Linked DNA regions of Tunicatimonas pelagia. The protein of the gene in region 1 interacts with the protein of each later gene in a pairwise test. Links are inferred from orthologs where the notes say so. Each region holds a gene or a part of one and is shown on either strand. Other genes may lie near its edges.

The links.
Region 2: the proteins of P0M28_RS15095 (region 1) and lhgO interact in binary tests that used the Escherichia coli proteins (3 or more experiments, as listed by UniProt). The link is inferred for Tunicatimonas pelagia from one-to-one orthologs.

Annotation. Positions count from the first base shown.
Region 1 is NZ_CP120683.1:3,519,845-3,535,961, reverse strand. The notes cover bases 5,391-8,099. They hold P0M28_RS15095 (peptidylprolyl isomerase), read left to right. Parts: upstream 5,391-6,410; coding sequence 6,411-6,788; downstream 6,789-8,099. Other genes in these bases: dnaE (DNA polymerase III subunit alpha), read right to left, coding at 7,406-8,099; P0M28_RS15100 (RNA polymerase sigma factor), read right to left, coding at 5,615-6,178; P0M28_RS15105 (FecR family protein), read right to left, coding at 5,391-5,519. In the rest of the region: P0M28_RS15115 (RagB/SusD family nutrient uptake outer membrane protein), read right to left, coding at 1-1,036; P0M28_RS15110 (SusC/RagA family TonB-linked outer membrane protein), read right to left, coding at 1,048-4,557; more of P0M28_RS15105, read right to left, coding at 4,587-5,390; more of dnaE, read right to left, coding at 8,100-12,865; P0M28_RS15080 (GNAT family N-acetyltransferase), read right to left, coding at 13,049-13,525; P0M28_RS15075 (glutathione synthetase), read right to left, coding at 13,539-14,618; P0M28_RS15070 (putative signal transducing protein), read right to left, coding at 14,767-14,994; P0M28_RS15065 (peptidase MATCAP family protein), read right to left, coding at 15,054-16,117. UniProt on the Escherichia coli protein: PPIases accelerate the folding of proteins. It prefers amino acid residues with hydrophobic side chains like leucine and phenylalanine in the P1 position of the peptides substrates.
Region 2 is NZ_CP120683.1:3,718,979-3,733,198, forward strand. Bases 740-3,624 are described here. They hold lhgO (L-2-hydroxyglutarate oxidase), read left to right. Parts: upstream 740-1,512; coding sequence 1,513-2,736; downstream 2,737-3,624. Other genes in these bases: P0M28_RS15920 (SulP family inorganic anion transporter), read right to left, coding at 740-1,174; moeB (molybdopterin-synthase adenylyltransferase MoeB), read left to right, coding at 2,765-3,624. Outside these bases: more of P0M28_RS15920, read right to left, coding at 1-739; more of moeB, read left to right, coding at 3,625-3,928; folK (2-amino-4-hydroxy-6-hydroxymethyldihydropteridine diphosphokinase), read right to left, coding at 3,966-4,502; signal peptide peptidase SppA, read left to right, coding at 4,596-6,374; P0M28_RS15945 (hypothetical protein), read left to right, coding at 6,720-6,926; P0M28_RS15950 (hypothetical protein), read left to right, coding at 6,950-7,339; P0M28_RS15955 (transposase), read left to right, coding at 7,562-8,167; P0M28_RS15960 (sialate O-acetylesterase), read right to left, coding at 8,096-10,069; P0M28_RS31105 (LemA family protein), read left to right, coding at 10,169-11,215; P0M28_RS15970 (TPM domain-containing protein), read left to right, coding at 11,291-11,929; P0M28_RS15975 (TPM domain-containing protein), read left to right, coding at 11,907-13,013; P0M28_RS15980 (hypothetical protein), read right to left, coding at 13,751-14,122. UniProt on the Escherichia coli protein: Catalyzes the dehydrogenation of L-2-hydroxyglutarate (L2HG) to alpha-ketoglutarate and couples to the respiratory chain by feeding electrons from the reaction into the membrane quinone pool.

The DNA.
Region 1 (16,117 bases):
CATCTTGAAGATTACGGTTGGTATTTAGCTCGGGGGGACCCGACTCATACTTCTTGATATAGTAATTGTTCTCAAAGCTATCTACGCAAACCGTGCGGCGAATATCATTTTCCGTAAATCGCAGGGTACTAACCGTATCAGGGCGCACCCGGTAACGAGTTCCTTGCGCCGGAATGGTCTCACTATCCAAAGCATGTCCTTCTTGAGTGCGATCGGGACGATATGAAATTTCAAAAATAGATTCAGCCGCATTTTGCTCACCCACCGCAAACATGGAAGCGTAATCAGTGCCATCAATCAAGCGGTAGCGATCGTTATTTAACACTTTATCGCACTCGGCGAGGGCAAGGTCATAATCGCCAGGATTGTTGCGCCACAGATATACCCGCGCCAGCAATGCTTGAGCGGCCCCTCGCTCAGCTCGGGAGCGGTCCCCATTCTCTTCAGGTAATAAAGTTTCGGCTTGCTGAAGTTCGCTAATCACCAGTGCCAGCACCTCGCTCACCTCACTCCGAGACAACTGCAACTCTTGCTCAGGACTTTTGGTGGTGCGGGGTACTATTGGAATTCTTCCGAACCAACGGGTTAGATTAAAATAGGATAATGCCCGAATGAACAGTGCTTCACCCGCAATACGGTCTTTATCCGCTTGAGTAAGAGCAGGGTCGGTTATAGTAGGCACTTGCTCAGTTACATCTAACGTCCGCTGAATGGTCTCGTAAGACTCTTGCCAAAACTGCCGGATATTCCCGTGGTTCCCGTGGTGGACAAATCCCTCGTGCCGGGTGTAGTTTCCACCTCGGGCGGCAAACGCTTCGTCGGATACTACCCCGCTAACGATGATAATATCCCGAGCGTAAGTAAAACTTTGTAGAGCGTCGTAGCAGGCAATTAAAGCGGCTTCGGCATCTCCTTCGGTTTGAAAGAAGTTGGCTGAGGTAATCTCACTGACGGGTTCTATTTCTAGAAACTCGCAGGCAGTGATCCCACCGAACAACAAGAAAATAAGGCTTATACGATACATAATATTTTTCATGATGGTTGAGTTTAGAAGCTAATGTTTACGCCGACTAATACCGTGCGCGGTTGGGGTTGAGTTAAATAATCTACCCCTAGAGTCGGAATAAGACCACCGCCGGTATTTTGGCTTTCGGGGTCAAGCCCAGAATAATTCGTAAATGTGAACAGGTTCTGCCCGGTCACGTACACCCGAGCTGCACTGATGGGGGTATTTTCTAGCAGACTATTAGCCAACGAGTAGCCTAAACTTATGTTACGCACCCGCAAGAAAGAGCCATCTTCAATATAGCGACTAGAAGCATCTGAAAAAGAAATTCCTTGAAACGAAGAGGCACTGTACATGGCAATGGGATGGATTGCCTCGTCGCCGGGTTGCTGCCATCGTCCTTCTACTTCGGCCAACTGATTAAAATCATCGGCCATACTAGTAAGCGCCGCCCGGGTCATGTTATAGACATCGTTACCGTAAGACCAGTTCAAAACCACGCTTAGCTCAAAATTCTTGTAGCCAAAGGTGTTGGTCATTCCCCCGGTGTGTAAGGGCAAGGCGTTACCAATAATTACCCGGTCAAACTCCCGCTGGTATATTCCATTCCCATCGGTATCACGAAAAATAGGGAAGCCTCCGGCAAAGTTGTTGTTAGCTCCATCGTCGCGCAGGTTTTCCGGCACATCTTCGTCGGTACGGTATATTCCCTGATATTCGAACCCGTAGAAGCTACCAATTGGCTGCCCCACACGGTAAATGCTGTAGGGCCCTTCCGCGCTGTAAGCACTCGGCAGTTGAAATATAAAATCGGAACCTGCCACGCCATTACTTGGCAGTGAGGTGATTTCGTTGCGGTTGAATGAGATGTTGAAATCAGTTGTCCACCGGAAAGCCCCATTAAAATTGCGCGTGGTGAGCGCTAGCTCTATTCCTTGGTTACGCATATTACCCACATTCTCGTTGATTAATGAGCTGAAACCAGAAGTCCAAGGTAGTTGCCGGGTAAAGAGCAAATCCCGGGTATCACGATTATAGGCATCTACGCTCAGCGAAATACGTTCCTGTAGCAAGCCAATATCTACTCCGAGATTGATAGATTCGGTAGACTCCCAGCTTAAATCAGGGTTAGGCACGTTTACTTGTGAGATACCCGGATTACCATCGTAGTTACGTCCCGTTCCGTAACGGGTAAGCGAACCAAAGTTATCTAACCCTTCTTGGTTACCGGTAATGCCGTACGCGGCTCGCACTTTTAAGTTACTCAGCCAGTCTACATTCTGTAAAAACGGCTCTTCGATAGCTCGCCAAGCTCCTGAGATAGCGGGAAAGTAGCCAAAGCGATTGTTCTCCCCAAAACGCGACGAACCATCAGCCCGGAAGCTTGCTTCTAAAACGTAGCGGTCTCGGAATGTATAGTTTACCCGGCCGAAGTACGACAATAAACTCCAAGCAGTTAGATAATGCTGAGGTAAGTCAGGGTTAGCAATGGCCACAGTGGTAATAATATCGGAGCCAGCCACTCGTCCACCCGCCCGCAGAAACGACTCGTCGGTACGTTGCACTCCAAATCCAGCCAAGGCTGAAATGTTATGTTCGCCCATCTCTCTCTGGTACGTAAGGGTATTATCGTTGAGCCAGGTTGAGGTTTGAGCGTTAATAGCCTCAGCATCTGCTGAACCCCCGGTGCTGAGAATGAAACTGGGTAAGAACCGCTCAATACGTTCGCTCAGATTGTCGATACCCAATACAGAACGAAACGTTAGGTTGGGCATGATCTCGTACTCGGCCTGCACGTTGGCGATTAATCGTCGCTGTAGATTATCAAACGTAATCTCGTTAGCCAACATTACCGGATTTTCCGCTCCATTTCGTCCTAACGGATCCACAGTGTAGGTACCATCGGGGTTGTAAACTGGAAGGTTAGGATTGCTCAGTAGGGCATTTCCCAGCACCGATATACTACTAAAGTCATTGGCTACTTCATCCTTTTGGGTATTACTGTAGGTAATGCTGGTATTGATTTTTAGCTTATCGGTAGCTTGATAGTCTAAGTTCAACCGCCCGGTAATCCGATCAAAGTCTTGCCCGATGATGATTCCCTCTTGGCTGAATACTCCTAGTGAGGCGAACGATCGTATCCGCCCTTCGCCACCACTTACCGAAAGGTTATAATTTGATATGGGTGCGAGCCGAAATACCTCGTCTTGCCAGTCGGTATTCTCGCCAGTGACAGTGAGGGCTTGTACATACTCATCATCGCTCAGGTCGGCGATGGTAGAGCCCGCCACAGCATTACGATTTTCAACAGCCTCGCGTAAGGTATTGGAGAACCCTTGGCCATCGAGTAGATCTAACGTTTTCCAGACCGACTGCACGCCATGATAACCATCAAATGAAAAAGTAGCCTTACCATCGCTACCGCGTTTCGTAGTAATTAGCACTACCCCGTTTGAACCTCGCGAACCGTAAATGGCTGTAGCGGCAGCATCCTTCAAAATTTCAATTGACTCAATATCGTTCGGGTTTAAGTTAGCTAGTGCTGAAGCTCGCTGTCCGGCACTGAAATTAGCTTGGTTGATATTGTTCATGGGTACGCCATCAATAACATACAGCGGACGGGTATCCGCCCGAAGCGAAGCGGTACCCCGTACCCGTAAAAACACTTCCGCTCCCGGTGCTCCGGTATTCTGTACTACTTGTACCCCTGCTACTTTACCCTGTAGCATAGCATCCGGTTGGGCCGCCACCGTTTGGCGTAAACTTTCCCCCTTGATAGACGATATAGAACCAGTAATACTACTTTTTTCTTGGGTGCCGTAACCTACGACGACTACCTCTTGCAGCGATTGAAGATCGGGAGCCAATGACACATCAATCACTGTCTGATTACCGATAGCTATTTCTTCACGCTCAAACCCTACATAAGTAAATACTAATACTTCCGCATCGTCGGGAACAACTAAGCCGTAGTTACCATCAACATCGGTAACGGTGCCAATGACCGTACCTTTTACTACAACATTTACTCCGGGTAGTGGTTCGTCAGTAGCCAAATCGGTAACCTTACCCCGAATTTCCTTGTCAATTTTGGCTCGAGAGAAAACCGTATTCGTTACCGCCCTCACTGCAGACTGATGCGTAGGTAAAGAGACTGATGCATTCGTGTCAGGCCGATGATTTGGTAGAGGGGTAACCTGTGTTTTCTTTGTGGCCGGAGGGGAGTAGATTACGTAAGTATTGTCTGGGTACTTTTTGTAGGTGAGGCCCAGTGGCGGAAGTAGGGTTTGTAGAGCCTGTTCCACATCCTGAGTGGACTGTTGCCAAATTTCTGCATCTACATACTTGTCCTGTAGTGCTAATTTTTCGTAGTCGAAGCGCACGGAATGTTTGTGCTCAACCTCAGTTAACACCTCAATTAATGGCTGCGTTTTAGTGTTTGCTACGGTGCTTTTTTGAAAAAAAGCTAACGATTGACTGAAGGCGAGGTGACTGCCCAGGAGAATTATTCCCAAGTACAGAGTCGCTAATTTCGTAAATCTGGGTGGCATAATAAAAAGTTTTTGTGTTGTATGATTGTTTATTCTGAGCTGATACGAATACGCTGACCTTCTTGCTGAATGCTAACTCCAAAGACGAATTGGAACTTCTCAAGCAACACTTCTACACTATCCATAGGTGCAGAACCCGTAAACCGCCGTTTATGCAGGGTTAAATCAGTGATGGTGATTTGATAGCCGTAAATATCTTCTAGGCGCTTACCGATTTCTTCCAGTGGCACGTCATCGAAGACAAGCTGTCGGTTACGCCAGGCAGTATACCGTTCGGGCACTACCCGCTTGCGTACAATAGGCTTTTGCTCCGATACCGCCACTAAATCACCGGGAGCCAGACTCAACCGCTGAGCTTCGGTTTCTAACTGAACCGCCCCTTCGCTTAGCACCACTTCCGTTGTCCCTCGCCGGTCGTGTACATTAAACTGAGTTCCTAGCACCCGAATGTCCGCTTCTCGGGCGTGTACCACAAACGGAAGTTCAGTATTGGGTTTTACATCAAAAAAAGCCTCGCCCTCAACCCATACTTCCCGTAGCGAGTCCGACCAGTAGGTTCGGTACCAGAGGCGCGAGTGGGCATTGAGAGTAACTACCGACTGGTCGGGTAATGTAATCGGTAAAGTCTCGTTGTAGTTGGTTTGGTACTGTTGCCAAGCAGAGGGGCGGCTTAGCCAAAAATAACCGCCCACTAAAAGCACCAACAGCACTGATGCTGCTACTAGAGTAGGGGCTAGTTTTTGTGTATGATAAGCTCCTGGCCGAGTGGGCTGAATATTACGCTGAACTTTTTGCAGTATCCTTTTTTCTAACAGCCGCTTCTCCTTTTCTGACAGATAATCTAGCTGCGGAGGGTTTTGGGCCTGTTTATCCAGATACTGCTCGAGCTGCTCTTGCTCGGCTCTGGTAGCCCGTCCGCTTATGTATTTCTCAACTAGTTGGCGCAGTAAAGAATTGCTCACAGAGTATGGTGCTTTACTAAGGAGTAAGCTAGCACCCGTAATTCCCTAAACGGCTGACTAAATTTTTTGAAAAACTTTACGGACTATAGCAGCAGTTACGATAAAAAACAACCTAGCATTACAAAGAGCACTTCCCGCAAGTGAAAGCGTAAATGTCGCAACGCCTTGGTAATGTGATATTCTACCGCTTTGGTAGAGAGGTTCATGTGTGAAGCAATTTCCTTTAGCGACTGGTTCTCCCGTCGGCTTAGCAAGAAGATTGAGCGGGATTTCTGCGGCAGTGTCGCTAACGCCTCCTCGAGTAAGTCGGAGGTTTCATGGTAGGCAACTTCTTCTTCGGTCGTATAGCAAGGCTCGGCGGGCAAAATTCGCTTTCGGTACCGATACCGAACAGCCTGAGCGTCCCAGTGATTGTACACTTTGTGCTTTAGTATTCCGAATAAATACGAGCGTAACGAGGTACGAATACGCAAGTCAGATCGCTTTTGCCACAGCTCCGTAAAGATGTCTTGGGTTATTTCTTCCGCTACTGCTTCGTCGCTAGTCAAGTGAAGAGCCGAAGCGTACAGCTGTTCCCAATATTGTTGATATATTTTTGTAAAAGCTTTGGTATCTCCTTTAGCTAGTCGCTGATACAACATGATCTCACTGGACACCATTACAAAAGTATTTGAGGTTATGGTAATTTCCCTGCTACTTTGTTAAAAAGCAAGCAATACCACTAAATATTTTAATCTCTTTTTAGGAAATATAGTATAGACAGCCTATGATGTTCTAGACTAATGATGATGTTAAACCGACCGAAGTAACTTAAAGATATTTTGAACTACCGAATAAATATTGTAGCTCTTTAGTGATATTTCGGCTAACTCTTTATTATCTTCCTGCACTATGAGAATAATAATCGCTTCATTAATTTTTTTGCTTACCGCAGTAAACACATTCGCTCAAACCACCAATAGCTTACCAAAAAGTGAGAAGAAAGCTCTAAAGCAAGCAAAAAAGCTACGGAAACGATTGCTTAAAGGCGCAGATTTTAATCAATTGGCCAGAAAATACTCCGATGATCCAGGTTCTGGGTCTGTTGGTGGGGAAATGGGGCGCGTTCAATTTGGTCAATTTGTACCGGAGTACGATTCAACCGTCCTAGCCCTCGAAGTTGGCAAAATCTCTGAGCCATTTCGGACTAAGTTTGGCTACCACTTGATCGAGCTACTAGGTAGAAACGAGACCACGTTTACTTCTCGCCACATCTTAATTAAGCCTTGAAAGTTCCTGCATCTGCCCGAAGCCTTACGGATTAATCTTCGTATTAATTAGTATCTTAACGTCAGTTATTCAGGAAGTGGTTGATAAATAAGGTTTTATGTTGTCTGGAAGCGCAAAAAAGTCAAGGTCTGCAATAGAATAAAATCTCTGCTGTACAACAGAAAGAATATGCAAATCTTGACGGCGACAAAATTAACCGAAATTTTCGTAGAAACCGCGCTACAGTAGCCGCCGATTTCCTCCAAGAGTTACGCCTCTGTTTAGCCGACGAAGGAATCGCAGAGCCACATTGGCATTCACGCTTTTCCCGCAGTGAAATGATGACTGCCCTGATTGCCTATCATCATTCCGGAAGAAAGACACTTAAATACTTTTACTGTCAGAATGTACTAGACCCGATGTGTTAGACTTATTGATTTAGAACATACGCGTTCCAGCGGGGAACCGCACCTGCACCAATCAACTACTTATGCAATGTCTTTGCTGCGCTATCAGCCTACACCTTCGCTGATCAACATTCTAGAATTATTACTTTTGATGATAGAAACCGAATCCTAAACGCAGCATGATTTTGCATTATCGTTAGATAACCTGAATAACTGACGTTAATTTACACATCATCGCACCCCGGTAAGCTGATACGAAACTCCGTCTAGCTGTTCGAGGGCACCGAAAAGTTGTCCGTCGGGTTGCCAGCGGTACTTGCGCGACAGCATTTCTACGCTCATGCTTTCCTGTTCATCGTGTACGGTTACTTTTACCGGACAGTTTCCTCGGTACTCAGCCGATAGTGTCTCCAAGCGCTCAATCAGATTTTGGGTGAGTTGCTCGGCAGAAATACTGAGTTGAATGCCTCCGGTCATCTTTTCCCGAACTTCGGTAAGTAGTTGAACGGTTTGGGGACGAAGCTCCCATACCCCGGGTTTATTATAACGCTCCTCTACCCGCCCCTTCATATACACAAACTCACCTAGCGATAGGCGGTGACGGTTGCTTAGATAATCCTCACCGAAGAAGGCCAGATCGACCGAGGTTTGGTAATCTTCTATGGTGACCAAGGCGAAGGGTTTACCGCTATTCGTTTGACGCTCAGCACTTTTAGTGATAATTCCGGCTACCGAAACTTCCCGATTTTGGTAGCCCATTACCTTATCCAAGGTGCAGGTGCAGAAGCTCTCTATTTCCAACTTAAACTGATCGAGCGGATGCCCCGAAATATAGAATCCAGTAACCTCCTTCTCGAGTTTAAGCTTTTCCAGATCACTGTAAGGTTCACAGTCGGTTACCCGAGGTTTAGGTACTTCCAAACCGCCCACTCCGCCAAACAAAGAAACCTGAGCAGCTTCTTCTTCTTGCTGAAGGTTTTGAGCGTATTTGGCCGCTTTCTCTAATAACGATGAATCGCCCGGGGACGCGTGCAGATACTGCCGACGGTGCATATTAGGGAAACAGTCGAAGGCTCCGGCCATGGCCATGCACTCCAGCGTTTTTTTATTAACTGCTCGTAGGTTAGCCCGTTTAGTAAACTCAAAAATATCGGAGTATGTCCCTTGCTCATCTCGCTCTTCAATAATAGAAGCTACCGCACTTTCGCCGGCGCCCTTAATAGCTCCCAGCCCAAAGCGAATTTGCCGCTCCTTATTTACTCCAAAGTCAAAATCACTTTCATTGACATCCGGGCCGAGCACCTTAATTTTCATCTGCTTGCACTCGTCCATAAACAGCGTTACCTTATCGGAATTACTCATATTGTGGGTAAGCACCGCCGCCATGTATTCTTCGGGATAATTCGCTTTTAAATAGCCAGTTTGGTAAGCCACTACTGAGTAAGCTGCCGAATGCGAACGGTTGAATCCGTACTGAGCGAATTTCTCCATGATAGAAAAGACCTCTTCCGCTTTTTTCTTATCAATCCCGTGTTTTTCCTTAGCTCCTTCTACGAAGATGACTCGCTGTTTATTCATCTCCTCAATCTTCTTTTTACCCATCGCCCGACGCAACAAATCCGCACCACCCAGAGAGTAACCGCCCAGAATTTGCGCGGTCTGCATAATTTGCTCCTGGTAAACACAGTTGTGGACAATAATATTATTGGCTACAAAATTATGTATCTTGTCTACAGTGAGATCGTAGACGGCTTCACTACCACAAGCCTCTATTGATACAATTTGCTGCCAGTTGATCGGTAGCAACCGCTGAGTAGCAGGCAGAGAAATTTGCTGAGCTACCCCTTCTACAACAGTTGTACTGATGCGAGGATCTTTACGCTGAAAATGTTGCCGATCAATACCGTACGCTTTCATTAGACCACGAGCTGATTTGCCCGTAGTTTCCTTTATTTCTTGAAGAAAAGGTTGCCGCTCAACAGAGTTATGTCGAAACGCAGTTCCTTTAATAGATATATGCCCTTTGTGAGAAACCATAAATGGCTGAATAGCACCAGAAAATCGGTTTAGCTCGTAGGTGGTAACTTGGTATGAAGTCTGATCAGGACAAACATCATTCTTATAGGATGCCTCATAGATGACTGAAGGAATGCCCAAACGTAGCAAAAGGGTCTGTACATCTTGCGCCAACTGCGACGAAATAGTTTTGTAGTGACAAAGCTTCTTACCTACGTAGCCGTCACAATCCCACAACCCAGCTAAGAAATAAGCAATGTCTTCATCAGCCATTGTATAAATAAAGGATGGCACTGCTTTTTCGTGGCTACGTACTCCACAAGGGTACTTTCTGTGATCAGCCGAGCTTTTCAACCCAAGCTCCCGCATCCAGGCCAGCAAGCTAGTGGTAGCCCGACCACTTACTTTGCTTCTGATACCAACTCGCTTTACGTTTCTTACCTGCTTCACCACTACGGGTTGTACATCGTCAAAGGCCTGTAGTGCTTCAATGTACGCCTCAATAAGTTGCGGATCATGATTAACAAAGTCTACCGAAGTGCCACTTGCTAAGCTCCCATCAGCCGTCAGGAAAGCCAACACTCGCAAGCGGCAGCGATTGTACGAAGAAGGGGTGGTTGGAGAAAATAATTGAGGTGGAGTACCTACATAATCACCACTATTTAGTGCTTCTAATGGCTTCCATCCCTGCTCGGTATAAAAAAGATGATTTGCTGTAGCTTTTATCGTGGCTCCGTTGCGTAGCGTGAGTCGAAATACCGGATGAGTACCATTATCTAGCCAGTGAGTAACCCGAGCTGTAGTGGCTTGTCCTTGGGCATCAATTCCCTGCACTACAAAGTTTCCTGCTCTATCCTTTAGTTCGTCTAATCGGTGGGGAGCCCCTGTTTCAGCATCAAAAATTCGTGTGTCACCCGATAAACAAATGCCATAAGAATTTTTTAAAATAGGCTCAAGCAACTCATGCGGGTACTCTATATTTTCCTTCCCGTGCTTACGATCAATAAAGTTAGGGATGAACTGCATCGGCCCCGGACGGTACAAGGCGTTCATGGCAATCAGGTCTTCAATATCGGTGGGTTTGAGTTTGCGGAGCCACTGTCTCATTCCGTCCGACTCAAACTGGAAGGTGCCGATGGTATCACCCCGCTGGTACAGTTGGAATGTTTTTTCATCATCCAGCGGAATGGCATCGATATCAATATCCACACCATGGTTCTTTTTAATCTTTCGCAGTGCGGTTTTGATGATGGTAAGGGTTTTCAAACCCAAGAAATCCATCTTCAGCATTCCGGCTGATTCTACCACTGAACCGTCGAACTGAGTAACAAATAAGTCAGAATCCTTATCTGTTTTCACCGGGATGTACTCGAGCAAATCATCAGGAGCGATGATAACCCCAGCCGCATGAATTCCGGTGTTCCGTACTGAGCCTACCAGCGTATGTGCTAAATTAATTACTTCAGCTTGCTTGTCGGAGCCTCGCTTGATTTGCTGCAATTCGGGTACTTCTGCGAGGGCTTGGTCGAAGGTGGTTCCGGGTTTCTCTGGCACCAGTTTCGCCAGTCGGTTCGCATCTACCAGCGGTAACTCACTTACTCTAGATACGTCTTTAATTGACATTCGGGGAGCCATTGTACCGAAGGTTACAATCTGGGCTACTTGGTTTCGCCCGTATTTGTCAATTACATAATTAATTACTTCCTGGCGACCGTCGTCGTCAAAATCAATATCAATATCGGGCATACTGATCCGCTCAGGATTGAGGAAACGCTCAAAGAGCAAATCGTACTCAATGGGATCAATATTGGTAATTCCGGTACAGTAAGCCACTACTGAACCCGCTGCCGAACCCCGACCCGGGCCTACTGATACTCCCATATCTCGGGCAGCATTGATGAAATCCTGCACAATCAGGAAGTACCCCGGAAAACCCATGTCTTTGATGATCTTCAACTCATGGTCAAGCCGATCCTGAATTTCGGGGGTGATTTCGCCGTAGCGAGGCTTTGCACCTTCGTAAGAAAGATGGCGCAAATAATCGTTTTGGTCGGTAAAGCCGTCGGGAAGCGCGAACTTAGGCAGTAGAATATCCCGCTGTAAAGTTAGCTCTTCGGCTTTCTCCGCTATCTCAAAAGTGTTGGTAATGGCATCAGGTCGATCGGCAAAGAGTTGCTTCATCTCCTCTTCGGTCTTGAGATAAAACTCATGGTTAGGCATCCCGAAGCGAAAATTCCGCCCCCGACCGATGGGAGTAGAGAGTACTTCGTTATTTTTTACGCAAAGCAGCGTATCGTGGGCATTAGCCTCTTTCTGATTAGCGTAGTAAACGTTATTGGTCGCAATGACTTTTACGCCGTACTTATCAGCCATACGGAGCAGCACTTCGTTCACCCGGTCTTCTTCCTCTAGGCCGTGTCGCTGTAACTCTACATAAAAATCATTACCGAATACTTCTAGCCACCAGCGAAACGCTTCTTCCGCCTGGTGCTCACCGGTATTGAGAATCAGATCGGGAATTTCACCCGAGATGCCACCGGTAGTAGCAATTAAGTCTATGGCATATTCTTGAATCAGATCTTTATCTACCCGAGGAAAACCACCGTAGTAACCTTCAATGTAGCCCAGCGAACAAAGTTTCGACAGGTTCTGATAACCGTTCTGATTTTTAGCTAATAATAGCTGTACGGAGCGCTGGTCTTTAAAATCTTTGGTAAACTTCTTCTGATGCCGATCCTTTGTCATATAGACATCGCAACCGATGATAACCTTTACACCTTGTTTTTTTCCTTCGGCTACAGCTTTGAACGCCCCAAACAGATTACCCAAGTCGGTAACAGCAATGGCGGGCATATTGCGCTCCTTCGCCGCACTGACTAGCTGCTTGATACTGGCCGTACTTTGCAGAATAGAGTACTGCGAATGAACGTGCAAGTGGCTGAATGGAGCGGTTTCAATTTTGTTAACATCGACCTTCTTCCGCTGGGGTGGCCCAGCTACTTTAGACTTCTGAGGAGCATTCTGCGGCATATCCCGCAATGCCTTTTCTAAATCAGGTCGCTCGTAGGTAATTTCCGTTAACGGCGTACTATCAAACGGAGCAATAACCTGCTCTTTCAATAATCCGAAAAAGCAACGGGCAGTAGCGTCTACATCAAAGGCTGAATTATGTGCTCCGCTGAATGGCACACCGAACAGTTTTTCGTGTAGCTCAGATAGAGTAGGCCACTTGTATTTCCCGCCTCGCCCCCCGGGAATTTTACAGTAATCCGTGGAAGCATCCTTAGTATCTACTTTTTCGATGTTGAGCAGCGTAGTTTCTATCTGCGCTCGCAAAAACTCGGCTCCGGTCACATTTAGATCAAAATCGACATTGTGACCAATGGTTTGCCGGGTATGCTGAAGGTCTTCATTGAATTTAGTTAGTACTTCCGCCAACGGATGCCCCTCCGCCAACGCCCGTTGGGTAGAAATACCGTGTACTTTCTCAGAGTTGAAGGGAATCGTAAACCCTTCGGGCTTTACAATGTAGTCGTGTGCGGACTGTAAGCTACCGTCGGCATTATGCAATTGCCAAGAAAGTTGTACTAACCGGGGCCAGTTGTCCAGATCAGAGATGGGAGCATTATAGTCGCGGGGCAGACCGGTGGTTTCGGTGTCAAATATTAGGTACATCGGCAGACGTTCGTTTGCTTATTTATCAGTTCTAGTAACACGAAAGATACGCGGAGTAGTGCATTTATGCCACCCGTTTCTAAATAAATGCTTCAGTCCATTTGACTTATCCGGCTGATCTACCTTCGTGAGTGACTGGAAATAAGAGGCTTATTATTTAAGAGTGAAAGTAACAGTTGAAGACTATATCAGATCTTTGCTCATCCGATAATTGATCAGTTCTACTCCTTTTATCTGCTTTTGGTTTTCCCTTACCAAACTAAATCCTTGGCGGACAAAAAAGTTCTGGATCGTTTTACTAGCATCTGTGGTAATTTGAGGGTATCCAGCCCGAATTGCTTCTTGCTCCAATGCACCGTAAAGTAGATAGGCAATACCTTGGCGCTGATAATCTTTATGTACATAGAGAAAATCTAGGTAGCCGTTTTGGTCTAGCGAACCAAAGCCAGCAATAGTTTCGTCTACTGTGGCCACTATAAAGTACTGATTATCAATTGCCTGATGCCACCGTTTCTGATTATGTGCTGATGCAACCCAAACTGTTAGCTGCTTCGACGCATAATCTTGCCGGGCAACGTGCTCAACCGTTCCAGTGAACAGGCGCAGTATCTCCGGCAGATCGTGGGTGGTGGCGAGCCGTATCTTTATCTCGTCGGGCATTACTCCATAATGGTCATTCCATGATGGCCAACGTAGCATTGTCTAAGTGACCGTCGTAGATTTTTCGGTAGTAGACTTTCTTCTCAATGGCTTCAATTACCGTAGGAAAAAACTCTGTGCCTTGCTGCATTCCGGCCGACATCATGCCGCCCGGACTAAACACATTGATTTCCATCAGCTTATCGCCCACAATATCTAATCCGATCATAAACAATCCATCCTGAATAATCTTAGGGCGAAGGGCTTCAGCTAACCTAAGCATATCATCGGTGACTTCCGCTTTTTGCGGACGGCCTCCGGCATGCAAATTACTTCGGAAGTCATCCCCTTCGTTTACACGCTGAAAGCAGGCAATCTTTCCATCGTTCTCTAGCGGACGACCGTTGACCACGAACATGCGGGTATCGCCATCCTTAGCGGCGGGTAGGTACTCCTGCACAATGACAAATCCATTCCGGCTGATGGCTTCTACAATTTGGTCGAGGTTGGCCGCCTCTTTTCCCTTCACCATAAATACGTCTTTTCCTCCTGAGCCTTGCAGCGGCTTCAACACAATTTTCTGCTCGCACTCGTCGTAGAATCGCCGTACGTCATCTACGTTGCGAGTAATAATGGTGCGGGGCCGAACCAACTCGGGAAAATGCTGGAAGTACATTTTATTGAGCGCATTGTGTAGTGCCTCGGGATCATTGAGAACAATTACACCGTTACGCACAGCTATTTTTCCAAAAATTACTCCGGCACTTTGTGCCCAAGGGCGGTTTTCCCGGTCGTCGGACGGATCATTGCGGATGAACATGACATCCAAATCTTCGGACGTAATTTTAACAGGTTTCATGTCAGATTCAATCAGGCTGACACTAGAGTTTTCGTAGGCAGTTTGCATTTCGCCTAGCATCACTTCGGTAGACTTTACGCCTTCTTCTACCCGAAAGGCGCTGGCACCCATGTGGCCATTGGCTAGGTACATAAGGTCGCCTACGCCGGCAATATACGCTTCGTGCCCCATTTGCATCGCTTGGTAGGCCAGGTTGATCGTGGTATAGGTATGTATTTCGGTGGCGATGTCGTTTACAATAAACGCTATTTTCATAATTATAACAGGTTAAAAAGTAATTGGTGTAGTGGTTAAAAACTATCGGTCAAGTGTAAAAAACAAGGTAACTTTCTTTGAAAATCCCAACTCCCTAATTCATGTGTCGCTACTAGTTTTACACATTGTGGTAAAATGCTATTTATCTTTAGATTTGATTGTCTTTTCTGAACTCTTCAATGATTAATTGAGCACGTTTGAGGTCGGACTTGTAAATATATAATTCTACTTCATTTTGTAATGTTCCAAAACCAGCCAATCTTGCTGACTCAACATTGTCCTTAATTAAGGTCGGAATATTATTTTCATCTAAAAGAGAGGCAGCTCGATTAATAACAATTGAACTACCTATCAACATTTTTACGTGCTCATTCATCGTTTTTTCATCAATACTTTGCAACTACGTGATAAAGGCTTGTCAGAAGCTGTATTTTCTCAGTTAACAATTCTCTTAACAATGTCGGTAATTTCTGTAGTATTCCTGAATTCGTTTAGCTGCTGCTGGGCATTGACGTCGAACCAATAGCGAGGTCTGATGGCTGGAGGTTGTAAAATTCCTCGTTCCCGCAGTGCTTCAACAGTATCAATATGCTTTACCGCAATTTTACCCATCAGTAAGGGTTCTAAACTATTCCCCTGCTGTAAATGTTGCCAAACCCGGATAAATCCCCGTAGGTAAATAAGATCTTTAGTAAAGCCACCGGCCTGATAAATACGCGCTACGGTACTGAAAGCGGTGTGGGGCCGAAAGCCATGCTGCTCGGTGAGCAATGCGAACACATCCTGAAAAGACGTGTGCCGCATCCGTTCGTAAGCGACCACTACCCGGGCAGCAAGTAAACGCATTCGCAGTGGGTCTAGTCCACCAATAAGATACTCCGTGAGCACGGCTAACCCTTCTTGTAGTTCATCATAATCAGCCAATCCGAGCCGCATTAACCGTATGGGTTGTTGCGAGCCGTTGTAGTACGTGAGTACGTGGGTACCCACTTCGTGCTGAATCAACGCCTCTACACGACTTTGGCGCAGCATAATGGAGTTGGGAATGTACAGCTCGCCGTGCGAAACCATTAAACCCGGAATAGTACTCCCTAAATGAACCTTGGTGCCAAACCCAGGGTCTTGCTGACGATAAAAAGCAAACTCTTCCTTCACCCGCTGGGCAAACTGCTCGGCCGAATGAGTGCCCGCATCTACCTTTTGCACGGGTATTTCTTCCAGCAGAAGCTGAGCCAGTTGCAGTAGTTCTTCATCAATTGTTTTGTACAATCGGATGCTACTGTAGAGAAAACTTTCGGTACCGCGCTCACTGAGCATATCTAGTTGAATATCCAGTTCTTTTCGCTTATCGCGCAACAGAAAAGCCAGTCCCGGATCATGTACCGCATCAATATCGATACCGTACAGCACATGCTTGCGTTCTTCAGGATCGATAGGTAAAATAGGGTAATAAAACGCAGGTTCTTTCTGATAGTTTCCGGCTTGAAAATCTTGCCAGG
Region 2 (14,220 bases), 190 kb from region 1 along the record:
ACTGATCGTAGCCCAAATTCCACTGCTTTTTGTACAGAATAGGCTTGGTTAATTTATAGCCCACATTTAATAGTACTGCCGCTAAGGCAGCTAACGGAATCATGTTCAGGATATTGGGAATAAGCAGTGTACAAGAGATCAGTAATATTCCGTGAAAGAAGGCGGCCATCTTGGTTTTGCCCCCCGCACTAATATTTGCCGTACTCCGAACGATAACTGCCGTCATTGGAATTCCTCCAATCAAACCTGCAATCATATTTCCAATTCCCTGCGCGCGTAACTCCCGGTTAAGGGGAGTGCGATGCTTCTCGGGATCAAGTTTGTCGGTAGCTTCAATGCTCAGCAAGGTCTCAACACTAGCAATAATCGCAATGGTAATGGCCGTGCGAACCGTAGTTAGTTGAAACATCTGAGAAAAATCAGGAAAGTCTAGTTCCTGCTGAATATCATTTATGCCTCTAATGACAGGCAACTGCACTAAGTGCTCCGCTTGAATAGCCAAGTTAGGGGCAAAGGTAACCAGTAGCTGATTAACCAATACCCCCAGGAGTACGGCCACCAGTGCGCCAGGAGCAATAGCAAGAGGGGATTTTTTGATAAACGGTTGCTTCCAGAGAATAATTGCTCCTAACGATACGCTGCCAACCAGCAGTGCCCCCCATCGGAGGTGACTGAACGCATAACCGATTTCTGAAAACGTATTCCTCCCATCTGCTTGAAAGAAAGCAATGTCGCCGAAAAAATCTTGATCAATTCCCAGGAAATGTGGAATTTGCTTGAGAATAAGAATAAGCCCAATAGCGGCCAGCATTCCCCGAATTACGGCCGAAGGGAAGTAGTGACCAATTACCCCCGCCTTTACCATTCCTAATGCTACCTGAATAGCCCCCGCCAATATTACTGCACATAAAAAACCTTCAAATGAGCCGATAGCCTCAATACCATCCAGTACGATCACCGTGAGTCCAGCAGCCGGCCCACTCACTGCCAAATTAGAACCACTCAGCAAGCCCACCACCAAACCACCAATGATACCGGTTACCAAGCCTGAGAGCAGAGGTGCTCCCGAAGCAAGGGCAATTCCCAAACAAAGAGGAAGGGCAACCAAGAAAACGACTAATGAAGCGGGTATGTCTTCCCTCAGGTGCTGAGCGAAATTATAGTTAGGTTTCATGTGTATAAGGTCTTGTGCTTACTAGATAATATTACCAACTGAAACTTGCCAGCCACGATCGGCTAAGATATTTTAGCCTAGCTCATTCGCTTTAACCATTCGTATGCACGAACTGGTAGTTATCTATAAAGTGAAGAGTAGAGCTTATGAAAATAACGATCAACTCTTTGCTAAAATACAAAAAGTAACACAGTAATTAGAAGTGAGAAATCAATTAATTCAATAGAGTGCTATTGCTACTTGGCAAAGTAGTACTTCTACGGTAAGTGCTGCTCTTCCTTTGGTTTTGCGCTTGCCTACTGTATCTTAGCTCAGCAAAACATATAATAAAAACAGGTGTGGAGTACGATATTGTTATTATTGGAGGCGGAATCGTAGGATTAGCGACTGCCCTCAAGCTAAAGGAGAAGCGTCCTCAGCTAAAACTGGCGGTGCTCGATAAGGAAACCAAAGTAGCCGCTCACCAAACTGGTCATAATAGCGGAGTCATTCACTCGGGAGTTTATTACAAGCCCGGTAGTTTGAAGGCTACCAATTGTATTCGGGGTTATCAAATGCTACTCGACTTCTGCCAGCAGCATGAAGTCCCTCATGAATGCTGTGGTAAAGTGATTGTAGCCACCCGACCGTCGGAGTTGCCTCAGCTAGACAAAATTCAGGAACGCGGTGCTGCTAATGGACTAACGGGATTAAAGCGTTTAGCAAAAGAAGAAATAGCTGAGTACGAACCTCACATAAATGGGTTAGAAGCCATTTTTGTACCCCAAACTGGCATTATTGACTACACAGCTGTCTGCCAGAAATATGCTGAACTGATGCAAAAGCAGGACGGATTGCTATTTCTGGATCGTAAGGTGCTAGACATCAGAACCCATATTAGTGGTAGTACAATTATTACCAATCACGGAACGTTTACTGCCCGAGTCATCGTAAACTGCGCGGGACTTTACTCCGATAAAGTCGCGCAAATGATGCGTCCTGATGTCAACGTGAAAATTGTTCCGTTCCGAGGAGAATACTACGAGCTGAAAGAAGAGAAGCAGTACTTGGTTAAAAACCTGATCTATCCAGTGCCTGATCCGGCGTTTCCATTCTTGGGAGTACATTTCACGCGTATGATTGGCGGAGGAATAGAAGCGGGGCCCAACGCAGTATTAGCCTTCCGGCGCGAAGGGTACACCAAATCTGACGTTCATGTAGGTGAGCTAAGCGAAACAATTACCTGGCCTGGTTTTCAGAAAGTGGCTCGTAAATACTGGCGTACCGGTTTGGGTGAAATGTACCGCTCGTTTTCCAAATCAGCGTTTACTAAAGCATTACAGCATCTGATTCCTGATGTACAAGAAGATGATCTGGTTCCAGGTGGAGCTGGGGTACGGGCACAGGCATGTGACCGGAATGGTGGACTGCTCGATGACTTTAAGATTATGGAAGATGAGTACGCCGTACACGTGCTCAATGCTCCGTCGCCCGCTGCTACTTCTTCTCTTTCTATTGGTCAAACCGTTTCCGAATTAGTTTTACCAAGGTTCAATCAGAAGAGAGCCGCCTTCTCAGCATAAGCAGTGTAACGCCAAATTCTCGAGCTTTATGAGTGACAATATCATATTCACCAAAGAAGAGCTAGAGCGATATAGCCGTCACCTTATTATTCCCGATTTTAATATTGAGGGGCAACGTAAGCTAAAAGCAGCAAAAGTACTGGTAGTAGGCAGCGGAGGATTGGGAGCACCACTACTATCCTACTTAGTAGCCGCCGGGGTTGGCAACATCGGTATTGTAGATTTTGACACCGTAGACGAAAGCAACTTACAGCGTCAGATATTATTCACGGTAGATGACGTGGAGCGACCCAAGGTGGAAGCCGCCGCCGAACGACTTCGTAAGCAAAATCCATTTGTCAATATCAAAACCTACAATACGGTGCTCACTTCCCAAAATGCGCTAGATATTATTAAAGATTACGATGTAGTAGCCGATGGTACCGATAATTTCCCTACTCGCTATCTGGTGAATGATGCTTGTGTACTGCTAAACAAAGTCAACGTATACGCCTCAATTTTCCGGTTTGAGGGGCAAGCCTCAGTGTTCAACTATACTGACAAGGATGGCAGTGTTGGCCCCAATTACCGCGACTTATTTCCTTCTCCACCTCCGCCAGGCTTAGTGCCTAGTTGTGCTGAGGGCGGAGTACTCGGTGTGCTGCCCGGTATCTTGGGAAGTTTGCAAGCCAACGAAGTCATCAAAGTAATTACCGGAATAGGCGAAACACTTTCGGGGCGACTTTTCCTATTTGATGCATTGAGCTTTGAAACCCGTACCCTGAAAATTCACCGCAATCCGGACAATCCACTCAATGGCGAAAACCCCACCCAAGCTGAGCTGATTGATTACGAGCAGTTCTGCGGCATTCCCACTCAGGAAGAAAAATCAAAGGTCAAGGAAATCAGCGCACGAGAATTATACGAGCTAATTGAAGGTAAAAAAGATTTCCAACTACTCGATGTACGCGAACCCTACGAGTACGATATTGCCAACCTAGGGGGAGAGCTTATTCCACTAAACCAAATAGAAGAGCAAGCAGAAAGGGTTGCCTCCAATAAGCAAGTGATCGTACACTGCCGCAGTGGCAAACGCAGCCAGCAAGCCATTAAACAACTAGAGAAAAAACACGGCTTCACCAACCTCTACAACCTCCGAGGCGGTCTCCTTGCTTGGGCTGAAGAGATTGATGATCGTGTAGCCAAATATTAAACGGAAACCGGATACTGGAATCTGGAGACCGGAATAACTATTTTCGGTCGCCGGCTTCCGGTCGGCCGCCGACGCGGTTCCGGCTTCCCACTAACCACACCTCCAACGTATCTGGCGTAGCTGCTAGCAACTTCTGATGCGACTGAAGAAGCACTGGATGCACTTCATTGGGAATTAGCTCAACCAGTGGAGCTAGCGTAAACCGACGGTTCTGTATTTCGGGGTGCGGTACGGTAAGCGTAGCAGTGCGGACGAGGCGGTTGCCGTAGTAAAGCAGGTCAATGTCAATCAAGCGCTCCCGCCATTTGCCGACCTTCACCTTACCTATTTTTTGCTCAATATTTTGCAAAGCGCGTAGCAAGTCTTCGTGCCCCAGGTCAGTATCTATCTGAATTACCTGATTATAAAATAGGGGCTGATCCAATACTCCCCAGGCTTCGGTTTCGTAAATGCCGGAGGTACGTATGATACTGCCTACCTGCTGAACAATATGTTCCCGTGCCTGTTGAAGATTTTTACCCCGATCTTCCAGATTGCTACCTAATAACACATAAATTCCCTTAATTACCTTCACCTGAAGTATTGAAAAATGTTAAATTTCGGATTCTTGTGTAAGAAAATAAGATAATCTGATACTAAGAAAGAAAACTATTTAATATCCTTTACTATGATATTTTTACGAAACGTGTTAGCCACCCTAGTAGGGTTGATCCTCTTCTTCGGATTAATCTTTGCCATTTTTGGCGGAATTATCGCCGCTGCCTCTCAAGAACCTGAAGTAGAGGTAAAAGAAAACTCAGTACTACATCTGAAATTAAACAAGCCCATTGTGGAGCGAAAAATGGACGACCCGTTCAGTGAACTACCTCTTCCAGGCTTTGATGACGGTACTATCGGATTACTACAAATACGCAGTGCCATTCAAGCCGCCAAGGAGGATGAAAGCATCAAAGGCATTTACCTTGATGCCGGTCTTTCGCTCGGTGGCTTTGCTAGTTTAGAAGAAATCCGCAATGATCTGATTGACTTTAAAGAGTCGGGAAAATTTATTCTTTCGTACAGTGATTTTCTCAGCGAACAGGCTTACTACATTGCTTCCGTAGCCGATGAACTATACATTCACCCCGATTGGGGCGGAGTAGAATTTAATGGTTTTATGATGGAAACGGTGTTCATCAAAGAAACCTTAGATAAACTTGGTCTTAAGCCCGAAATCTTCCGGGTGGGGGATTTCAAGAGTGCTATTGAGCCGCTAACTCGCACCAGCATGAGTGATTCTAGCCGGGCACAAACGGTATCTTTTCTCAATTCGCTTTACGACACCTACCTCAACCGTATAGAAACTTCTACCGATATATCCGAAAGTCAGCTTCGTAGCTTGGCTGATTCTATGAAGATACGGGAGCCACAAGATGCCGTAGATGCTAACATGGTAACTGGGCTGCGCTACCCCGACGAAGTGCGCGACCTACTGCGGGAGAAACTTGGTTTGGAAGAAGGAGAAAGTGAAGAGGACGATGATGATATCAACTTTATCTCGGTAGAAAAGTACAGCAAAGCGGTAGAAGCCCGTGCTCCCGATTACTCCCGCAATCGCGTAGCCGTGATTGTCGCTTCGGGCAGCATTGTTAATGGCGAAGGAGACATGGATAACATTGGTGGCGATCGGTTTGCCAAAGAAATTCGCAAAGCCCGCGAAGACGATAATGTGAAAGCCATGGTTATCCGAATTAACTCGGGCGGGGGAAGTGCCCTAGCCTCAGATAAGATGTGGCGGGAGATTCAACTAGCCAAGCAGGAGAAACCTGTGATCGCCTCTATGTCTGACGTAGCGGCTTCGGGTGGGTACTACATGGCAATGGGTTGCGATACTATTGTAGCTCACCCTAATACCATCACCGGATCTATTGGTATTTTTGGTGCGTTTTTCAACGTAGAAGGTATGCTGGATAAGATAGGCGTAGATACCGAGATTGTCCAGACAGGCGAGTTTGCCGACATCTTCTCGCCCTCCAAACCTATGTCAGAGGCCGAACGGCGAATTATTCAAAATGGTGTTGAGCAGGGCTACGAGACCTTTACCAGCAAAGCAGCCGAGGGAAGAAACATGACAGTAGAGCAACTGAAAAAAGTGGCTTCGGGGCGAGTCTGGAGCGGAACAGAGGCTCTGGAACGTGATTTAGTAGACGTACTAGGCGGACTAGATGACGCCGTAGCCATTGCGGTAGCAAAGGCGGGCCTAGAAGAGGATGATTACCGCATAAAGTACTATCCCGAAAACAAAGACATCTTCCAGCAAATTATGGAAGAGTTGGGGCAAGAAGTGAGCACTCAGCTGCTCAAGCGTGAGCTTGGCGATGCCTTCCCCTATGTGCAGCAATTTCAACAAGTACGCGACTGGCAAGGTATCCAAGCCCGCATGCCTTTCATGATGGAGATTAAATAGCTAGAAGTATAATTACAGTGAGATAAATCCCCCTATATCCCCCTTTTTTAGGGGGAAGGCTTCATTTGTTTTTAACATTTCTATGTTCGTTTTATCAGTGCTCAGAGAATAGTTCTTAACTAAGTGAGGACAATTATTTATGTATTGATATTACAACAAGTTCTCCTCCCCTTCATAAAGGGCCACGGTGGCGCGGAGATAGGGGGATTCAACCACTCCGCAGTCTAAAGAACGGGTAGCCAACCCAACTTCAGTATACCTAACTTGAAAAAGCCAGAGCTTCACTAAACAGCTAATAACTTCTGGTTTCCTCAACATTATGCAGTCCTATCATCCGTTATTTCCATGAACCAATCCTTTGCGACAGAATTACAGAAATATATCACTAAACAGTTCACTCAGCTACGGCAGTGGCTTCGGCCTGACCCTGCTGACTCAGTGGCTGTGAAAATTTTCAAGGGAATATACAAATCGTTAGCCGTACTGGTATTAACTGCCTTCTCCCCCGTAATTATCGTTATCTTAGCTATCGCTTTCCTAGCAGCTTTTTAGTACCAAAGACTGTTTACTATCCAATGAAAGTTCTTACCTCTCCGGTGTTTATTATTTGTGCGCTGCTGTTTATCATACATCAAGTTCTGCAAAAAGGACTGGATATTACTTTTCCGATGGTTGATCGCTACTTAGACAACCTGCTGACGATGCCAATTATACTAAGCCTACTGCTGGTAGAGCGACAGTATCTCTTTAAACGGGGAAAAGCGTACCGCCTATTGGCTTTAGATGTAGTAGTCGCTACTGTTTTTATCACTCTAGTATCGGAAATTCTTTTTCCACTCTTTTCTGATGATTTTACCACCGATTGGTGGGATGTAGCTTTCTTAGCATTAGGCAGCCTGATTTTCTATATTACCATCAATACAATTCCTACCAAAGAAAAAGATCGCGATACCCGCTCCCGATAGTAAGTCAAAGCTTATTAATACTACGCATAAAGAGTTTATGGTTCTCAAACAAATTCCGTGAAGCATTAACTTGTTGCGTGCAAGAGATTATATTTCATTAGGAGGTACTTGAACTTTCAGATTTGAAGATCACCTTAATAGACGGAACACCAACCATATAGATTCACCTAGGACCGTCCGCCAGGGATCATTAATCAGCGGGAACAGCGAAAATTTCGGGACTTGAAAATACCGGAGCGTGAAGTTTGGTTCTATATCCACCCCACCCAATTTTGCTGCCTTAGTTGTAAGCGGTGCTTTTTCGGGCATCTCAATTGGGTGGTAAAGGGCAAGTCCTATACCCAACGACAAGCCAAACGGATAGTTGAGATATGTGAAAAACAATCTTCCTCCCAAGTAGCCGGCACTCCGGTGGGTGCTTTAGTAGGTATGTGCCCTAACACCGTAGAACACTTGTTCTACCAGTGGGCCGAACAGGTTATCGTCCTTCCCGAACGGTATGCCGCAGTCAAGAAACTGGGCATCGACGAGATCGCCCACAGGAAAGGAAGAAAGGACTATGTTTGTGTACTAACCGATCTGGAACGGGGCATCCAACTTGCTATGCTACCCAACAGGAAAAAAGAGATTTTGATGGCTCATTTCAAGGGACTCGGTGAGAAGTTTTGCCATCAGATCAAAGTAGTCAGTTGCGATATTTGGAAGACCTATGTCCAGGTGTCGCAGGTATTTTTTTTAGCAAGGTACTGCTTTGATCTACCGCAGCGTAAACGCATTCTCCTCAGTAATCCCACCCCAATCATCCGATCGGAACGGCACAGCAGGTAAGCCTTCTTCATTGTACAAATTAGCCTGATCGGGATTATTAGCCCAGGCGTAGCGTACCGCCACCGGATCATCAACAGCATCGCTATAAACCGTTACTTCATTTTCTCCGGTAACTTCAGCTTTCGCCCAGTGAAATTCTTGATCGCTTCCTGCCAAAGTAAAACCTTTTAGGTAACCATACTTATCTTTTACTACCAAGCCACTACCAATATCATCTAGCTTCACAATCATCTTGCTTCCTTCCACTTGAGCCGATTGGAAAGTAGGGCCAGACGCCACTACGTCTTCCCCGTAAGCAATTTCTCGCATAGCCAAGGCTAATCGCTTACCCACATCACGCTTATTGGCTGGATGAATATCGTCGGCTTCGCCAATATCAATAATGGTAGCCATGCCTACTTTGGGTAGCTTCAAAGCTTTAGTTTGTGCTTCTCGCAACTCAGCCCAGTTGCTAGGCTGAGGGGTTTCCACCGGAGCCATAAAATTAGCCAACTGCACAAAAGCAAACGGCATCTCACTACCCCAATCGTTTCGCCACTGCTGAATCATAGCCGGAAAGATTTTGCTGTATTCCTTCGCCCGAGAGGCATTAGTTTCCCCCTGATACCAGATTGCCCCCTTCAAACCGTAGGGGACTAGAGGATGAATCATGGCGTTGTAAAGCAAGCTGGGGTAATGATGGAGCTGGGTTGGATAGTTTTCACGTCCGGCTCCACGTTGGTAATGCCAATTTCCGGCTAACGGAAAACGCACCGACTGCTGCTGGGTTGGGGTTAGATAGAAATCTTTACCAGCGATAGCAAACCCACCTTGCCCACCTTTATCAATCACTCGGATCGTAATAGTATTTTCACCTTCTTTAATGGCGGAAGCCGGAACTTTGTACCGACGGTACTGCTCTTTACCCTGAGTTCCTCCAACTTTGGTATCGTTGATCCAAACCTGATCGTTATCGTCAATAGTGCCTAGGTTAAGCAGCAAATCCTTCCCTTGAAATTCAGTAGGTAGTATCACTGACCTCTTAAACCAAACGGTGCCGTCATGACGACGAAGAGCGGGTTGGTTGAACGGGCTGGGGAGCAGTAGTGTCTCCCAATTCTGAAAATCAACACTAGCCGAAGACCAATTCTCCTGAACGCCTGGATCTTTACTGTCCACATCATCAAAGAAGCTGCTGGTTTTCGTCTGATGACTCTCCCTAACTTTCTCCATCGTATTTCCTTCAGCTTGCAGCTGCTGTACTGCTTCGTGCAAACGTGGATATTCGCTAAGAGCCTCAGCACTCATCCAAGCCTCAGCGGGGGTACCACCCCAATTTGAACTAATCAATCCGATGGGTACATTCAAATGCTCACGAAGCTGCTGGGCAAAGAAGTAGGCTACGGCTGAAAACTCCCGCACATTTTCCTCATTATTCACTTTCCATTCAGTCGGCAGAATATCACCTTTCGGCTGTAAGGCTTGGTCGTGCTTCACTTTAATTAGGCGGATTTGAGTATCATTAGCTGTATAAGCCACTTCGTTAGCATAAGGTAACTGACGTACCCGCCATTCCATGTTTGACTGACCGCCACAGAGAAACACATCTCCTACTAGCACATCGTTAAAAGAAACCGATTCACTATCACCCTTTATCTCAATAGTGTAAGGCCCACCCGCGTCGGTAGCGGGAAGCATTACCTGCCATTTGCCATTTTGGTCAGCTTTAGCGTTCAGTGTCTCACCATTAAAGGTTAGTGTAATCTTTTCCTTCGGACTAGCCTTGCCCCAAACGGGTACTGGCTGCTCGCGCTGAATTACCATATGGTTAGAAAAAACATGGGGAAGAGAAAGTTGCGCTGAAGCCTGAGTGATAAATAGATACGCTAAGCCAATGGAAAGAAGTAGACGAAACATAAGCATGATAGATTGGTTGTTGTAGGTGGAAAAATTAACCCACTTTTTTATCTTTTCAAAAGATTAAACGAATAGTACTACTAGACTTCCCTAAACTTTTCAAATATGGCTCAATCTGATCAAGCTCTGGAGAGCTATCTAAAAAAGCTGATGGATATTCAGTACGGCAACCGAGAGGAGCAACAGTTTACCCAAGAAGACCTTAAAAATATTGCCCTGGAAGCTGGACTTACTGAGTCGGCTTGGCAAAAATCACAACAAAAAGCCCAGCAGCATTTGCAACGGGGTACTGCTTACCTGAACGCTCAAAACTACGATGATGCTGCGAATGAGCTGGAGAATGCTGCATCGCTAATGCCCCACGATACCGAAGCTAACTACCTAGCAGCTAAAGCTTTTCTGTTTCGGGGTAACCACTACAACCGTACGACCGATTACGACCGATCCGAATACTACATTAACCGAACGCTCGGTATTGCCCCCGCCCACCCCGGAGCAATGCAGCTAAAGACCGAGCTTAACAACAAACGGCGGGTACTGAGCAACGAAACTGAGCGAAAAAGCCGAAGTAATAAATTTACTAAGTGGGGTATTATTGGTGGTTTAGCGATTGTGTTCATTGCCGGATACTTCAATATCTACAACAGCATGGTGGGGTTAGAAGAAAAAGTAAATAGTGCCTGGGCGCAGGTAGAAAACCAGTACCAACGCCGGGCCGACCTAATTCCCAATTTGGTGAAGACAGTAGAAGGAGCCGCAAATTATGAGCGGGAAACGCTAAACGAAGTAGTAAATGCCCGGGCAGCAGCTACTTCTATCCAGGTTGATGTAGATGACCTGGGCGATGCCGCAAAACTAGCTGAATACGCCCAGGCTCAGGAACAACTAGGCGGTTCACTCAATCGCCTGATTGCCGTTGCTGAACAGTATCCTGACTTGCGGGCCACTGAAAACTTTCGTGACCTGCAAAACCAATTAGAAGGCACTGAGAACCGTATTTCTACCGAGCGCCGCCGCTTCAATGAGTCTGTACAAAACTACAATGCCAAAGCCCGAAGGTTTCCTAATAACTTGTTGGGGTTTGATACTAAAGAGTACTTTTCTACCGACCCTGCCAATGCCCTACCACCCAGCGTAAACTTTAATGAATGATGATTAGTGCTTGAATTTATTACTCATCAATCATCATTCGTTATTCATTAGTCATCCATCATTACTTCATTAACTATGTTAACTAGTGAAGATTTACAGAAGATAGAAGCTGCCGTACAGCAGGTTGAGGCGCAAACGGGTGGGGAGATTGTGCCGGTATTAGCCAAGCAGTCGTCGTTTTATGAGATTACGCTGTGGCGAGTTAGCGCATTGTTTGCCGGAGTTGCTGGAATCATACTGACTATCTTGTTTGTTACTACCAGTTTGCTACTTTTTATGCCACCCTATCTATGGCTACTTATCGTACTCGTAGCAGGGTTGTTGGGTATGACGATAGCCGTTTCTTCCTGGCCATTTAAACGCTGGTTTCTGAGCAAAGAATTGATGCGGAGTCGAGCGTTAGATCAAGCCAAGAATATGTTTTACGATCATAATGTACATCTCACTGAACCCCGCACCGGAATCTTAATCTACGTTAGTTTCTTTGAGCACCAAGCGGTGATACTGGCCGATGTAGGCATTAGTGAGTTAGTCGCTGATGATCGCTGGGCGGAAATTGTACAGCAGCTTACGCTAGGTTTAAAGCAAAATCAAACTACCGAAAGTATCTGTGAAGCGATAACAGCCTGCGGAAAGCTACTGGACGAGAGCGGAGTACATCAGCCCACCGACGATGATAATTTACTATCCGATGAAGTACGTATTAATGAATAATTTAACCAAATACTTCGTAGGGGTTTGCTTCTTGCTGGTGAGTCACTCCAGTTTCGCCCAGCCGGTACCACCGTTGTCAGCGCGGGTAAATGATTATGCCAACGTATTATCATACTCAGCCGAGGAAAAATTAGAAGCCCGCTTGCGCGACCATGAAGAACGCACTACCAATCAGGTAGCAGTGCTGACTGTCAATAGTTTGGAAGGAAACGCCATCGAGGACTTCTCAATACAAACCGTAGAAAGTTGGAAACTAGGGCAGAAAGGCAGGGAAAATGGGATACTGTTTCTGGTGGTAACCGACGACCGTAAATTACGGATTGAGGTGGGCTACGGGCTGGAGCCTTACCTAACCGATGCTACTTCCGGCAGAATTATCCGGGAGGTGATTGTGCCCCACTTTCGGGCGGATGATTACGAGCAAGGAATTGTGGCGGGAACGAACGCCATTTTGGCTCAGATAGAAGGTATTAAAGACTTCAGCGAGCCACTTAGTGCTAAAGAAGATGGTAGTGGCTTTGGTATTCTTACCTTTCTGCTAAGTATTGTATCAGCCATTATCGGATGGTTTGTGTGGCGCAAACGCCGACGTAACGCCCCTCGTAAGAGCAAAAAAACGGGACTAGAAATGCGAAAGCTTAGTGAGAAGAAAGAAGACGTGCACCTTGACCGGGGGCAACAAGTTGAAGAGCAGATTGGCTCGGTAGATTACGACGTATGGACTTCCGATCAGCCCAACGATGTTTCAATCATTGCTTACAAAAATACCTTTAACCGCCGATATAGTAAATGCCCCAACTGTGGTTACATTACGTACCATTTAGCGAAAAGCCAGGTAGTACGTTCCGCGACCTACTCTCGAGCTGGGCAAGGAGTGCGCGACTACGCTTGCAAAAACTGTAATCATACCGAATCGCGCCGTTACAGTATTCCTCGCCTACGCCGTAGTCGCACCGTAGTGATTCCGGGCGGAGGAAGTTACAGTGGCGGTGGCTGGAGCAGTGGCGGTGGTTTCTCCGGGGGCGGCGGCTTTTCCGGGGGGGGTGGATCCTTTGGCGGGGGTGGAGCTTCGGGTAGCTGGTAAGGAAAGCGATTGATAGCTTTCCCTGATGCCAATACTCGTTAAAAATAAGTATCAGTTTGTTTCATAATCACATTAGAACCGTACCTGGTATCCCAGTGGTATGGTTATGCAGCTATTTCAATTCCAGCCTTTTTTATCTATATTTTCTGTACAAGCACTAGGGCGCGTTGACATTTAAGATAATGAATGATTTTGAGGGCTATTTTTGCCCAATTAAGGCCATCGTGGCGCGACACTTGAGAAGGCCAATGCCGCGCCACGATGGCCTAAGCATCGGCTGCCGAAAGCCGCCGGGGTCCGGTAACGCAAAGTGGGTGAAAATAACGCCAAAATCACCGTTCAGATTAAATGTTAACGCGCCCTAGTCTGATTCATTTCTTACCCTCTTTCTTTGTACAGTCTATCACTCAAGCTGTAGGTTAGTTCATTTCCAATCTCGCTAGCCATTTCCGAAAGCCGGAATACAGGCATCATATTTTTTGACCAGACGAAACTCTTTTTGAGAGCCGCAGTGGAAATGAGACAGCCTAAGCTATCGCCAGAAAAAAAGCCACCGCGACGCGACTAAAGTATGAATGGATAGTTCCGCTTTCACTGCGAACGCATCGCTCCCTGACAGTTGTTCGGATCACTTTTACAGAACGTAATAATTAATCCATTGAGTGAACAGTTTGCTTTTTTCAGCAAAAAAAACTCTGAGCCTTCACCCCACTACCGTTCCCTTTTCCCGCTCTTCGTTAGCGGTTCATCCACGGCTTGTGGTTTTTAGCTCGGGGTCCCTTTAAATTCTTCTTTTCTTTCTTTACTATTGGGGTTGTGCGCGCAGTATCTTGCCAAACCTTTTGGTTTTTAGCCTCAGGGCCTACCTGACGCTCGACGGAGGCTGGATGGGTAACCACAACTTTTGTTGGCTGAAACTTCCAATCAGGATGATTTTTAGCTTTTGGCCCTTTCAAGCTACCGCGTTGCACACGCTGTTCTTCCTTCACACTGTTATCAGATAGTTCATCAGAGGATATATCGTGAGTGGTGTCATATATGCTGGCCATCTGGGCAGAGCTGATATTAAATACGAATAGTGTAGCTATAAATATAATAAGTGTTTTCATCGTAAATAGACTTTTTTATTTCTACTTATTATAACGCTTTGTATATCAAGGTGTTAATACCAACATCTCGGTAAAACCGAATGCGGGAACCCGACGGC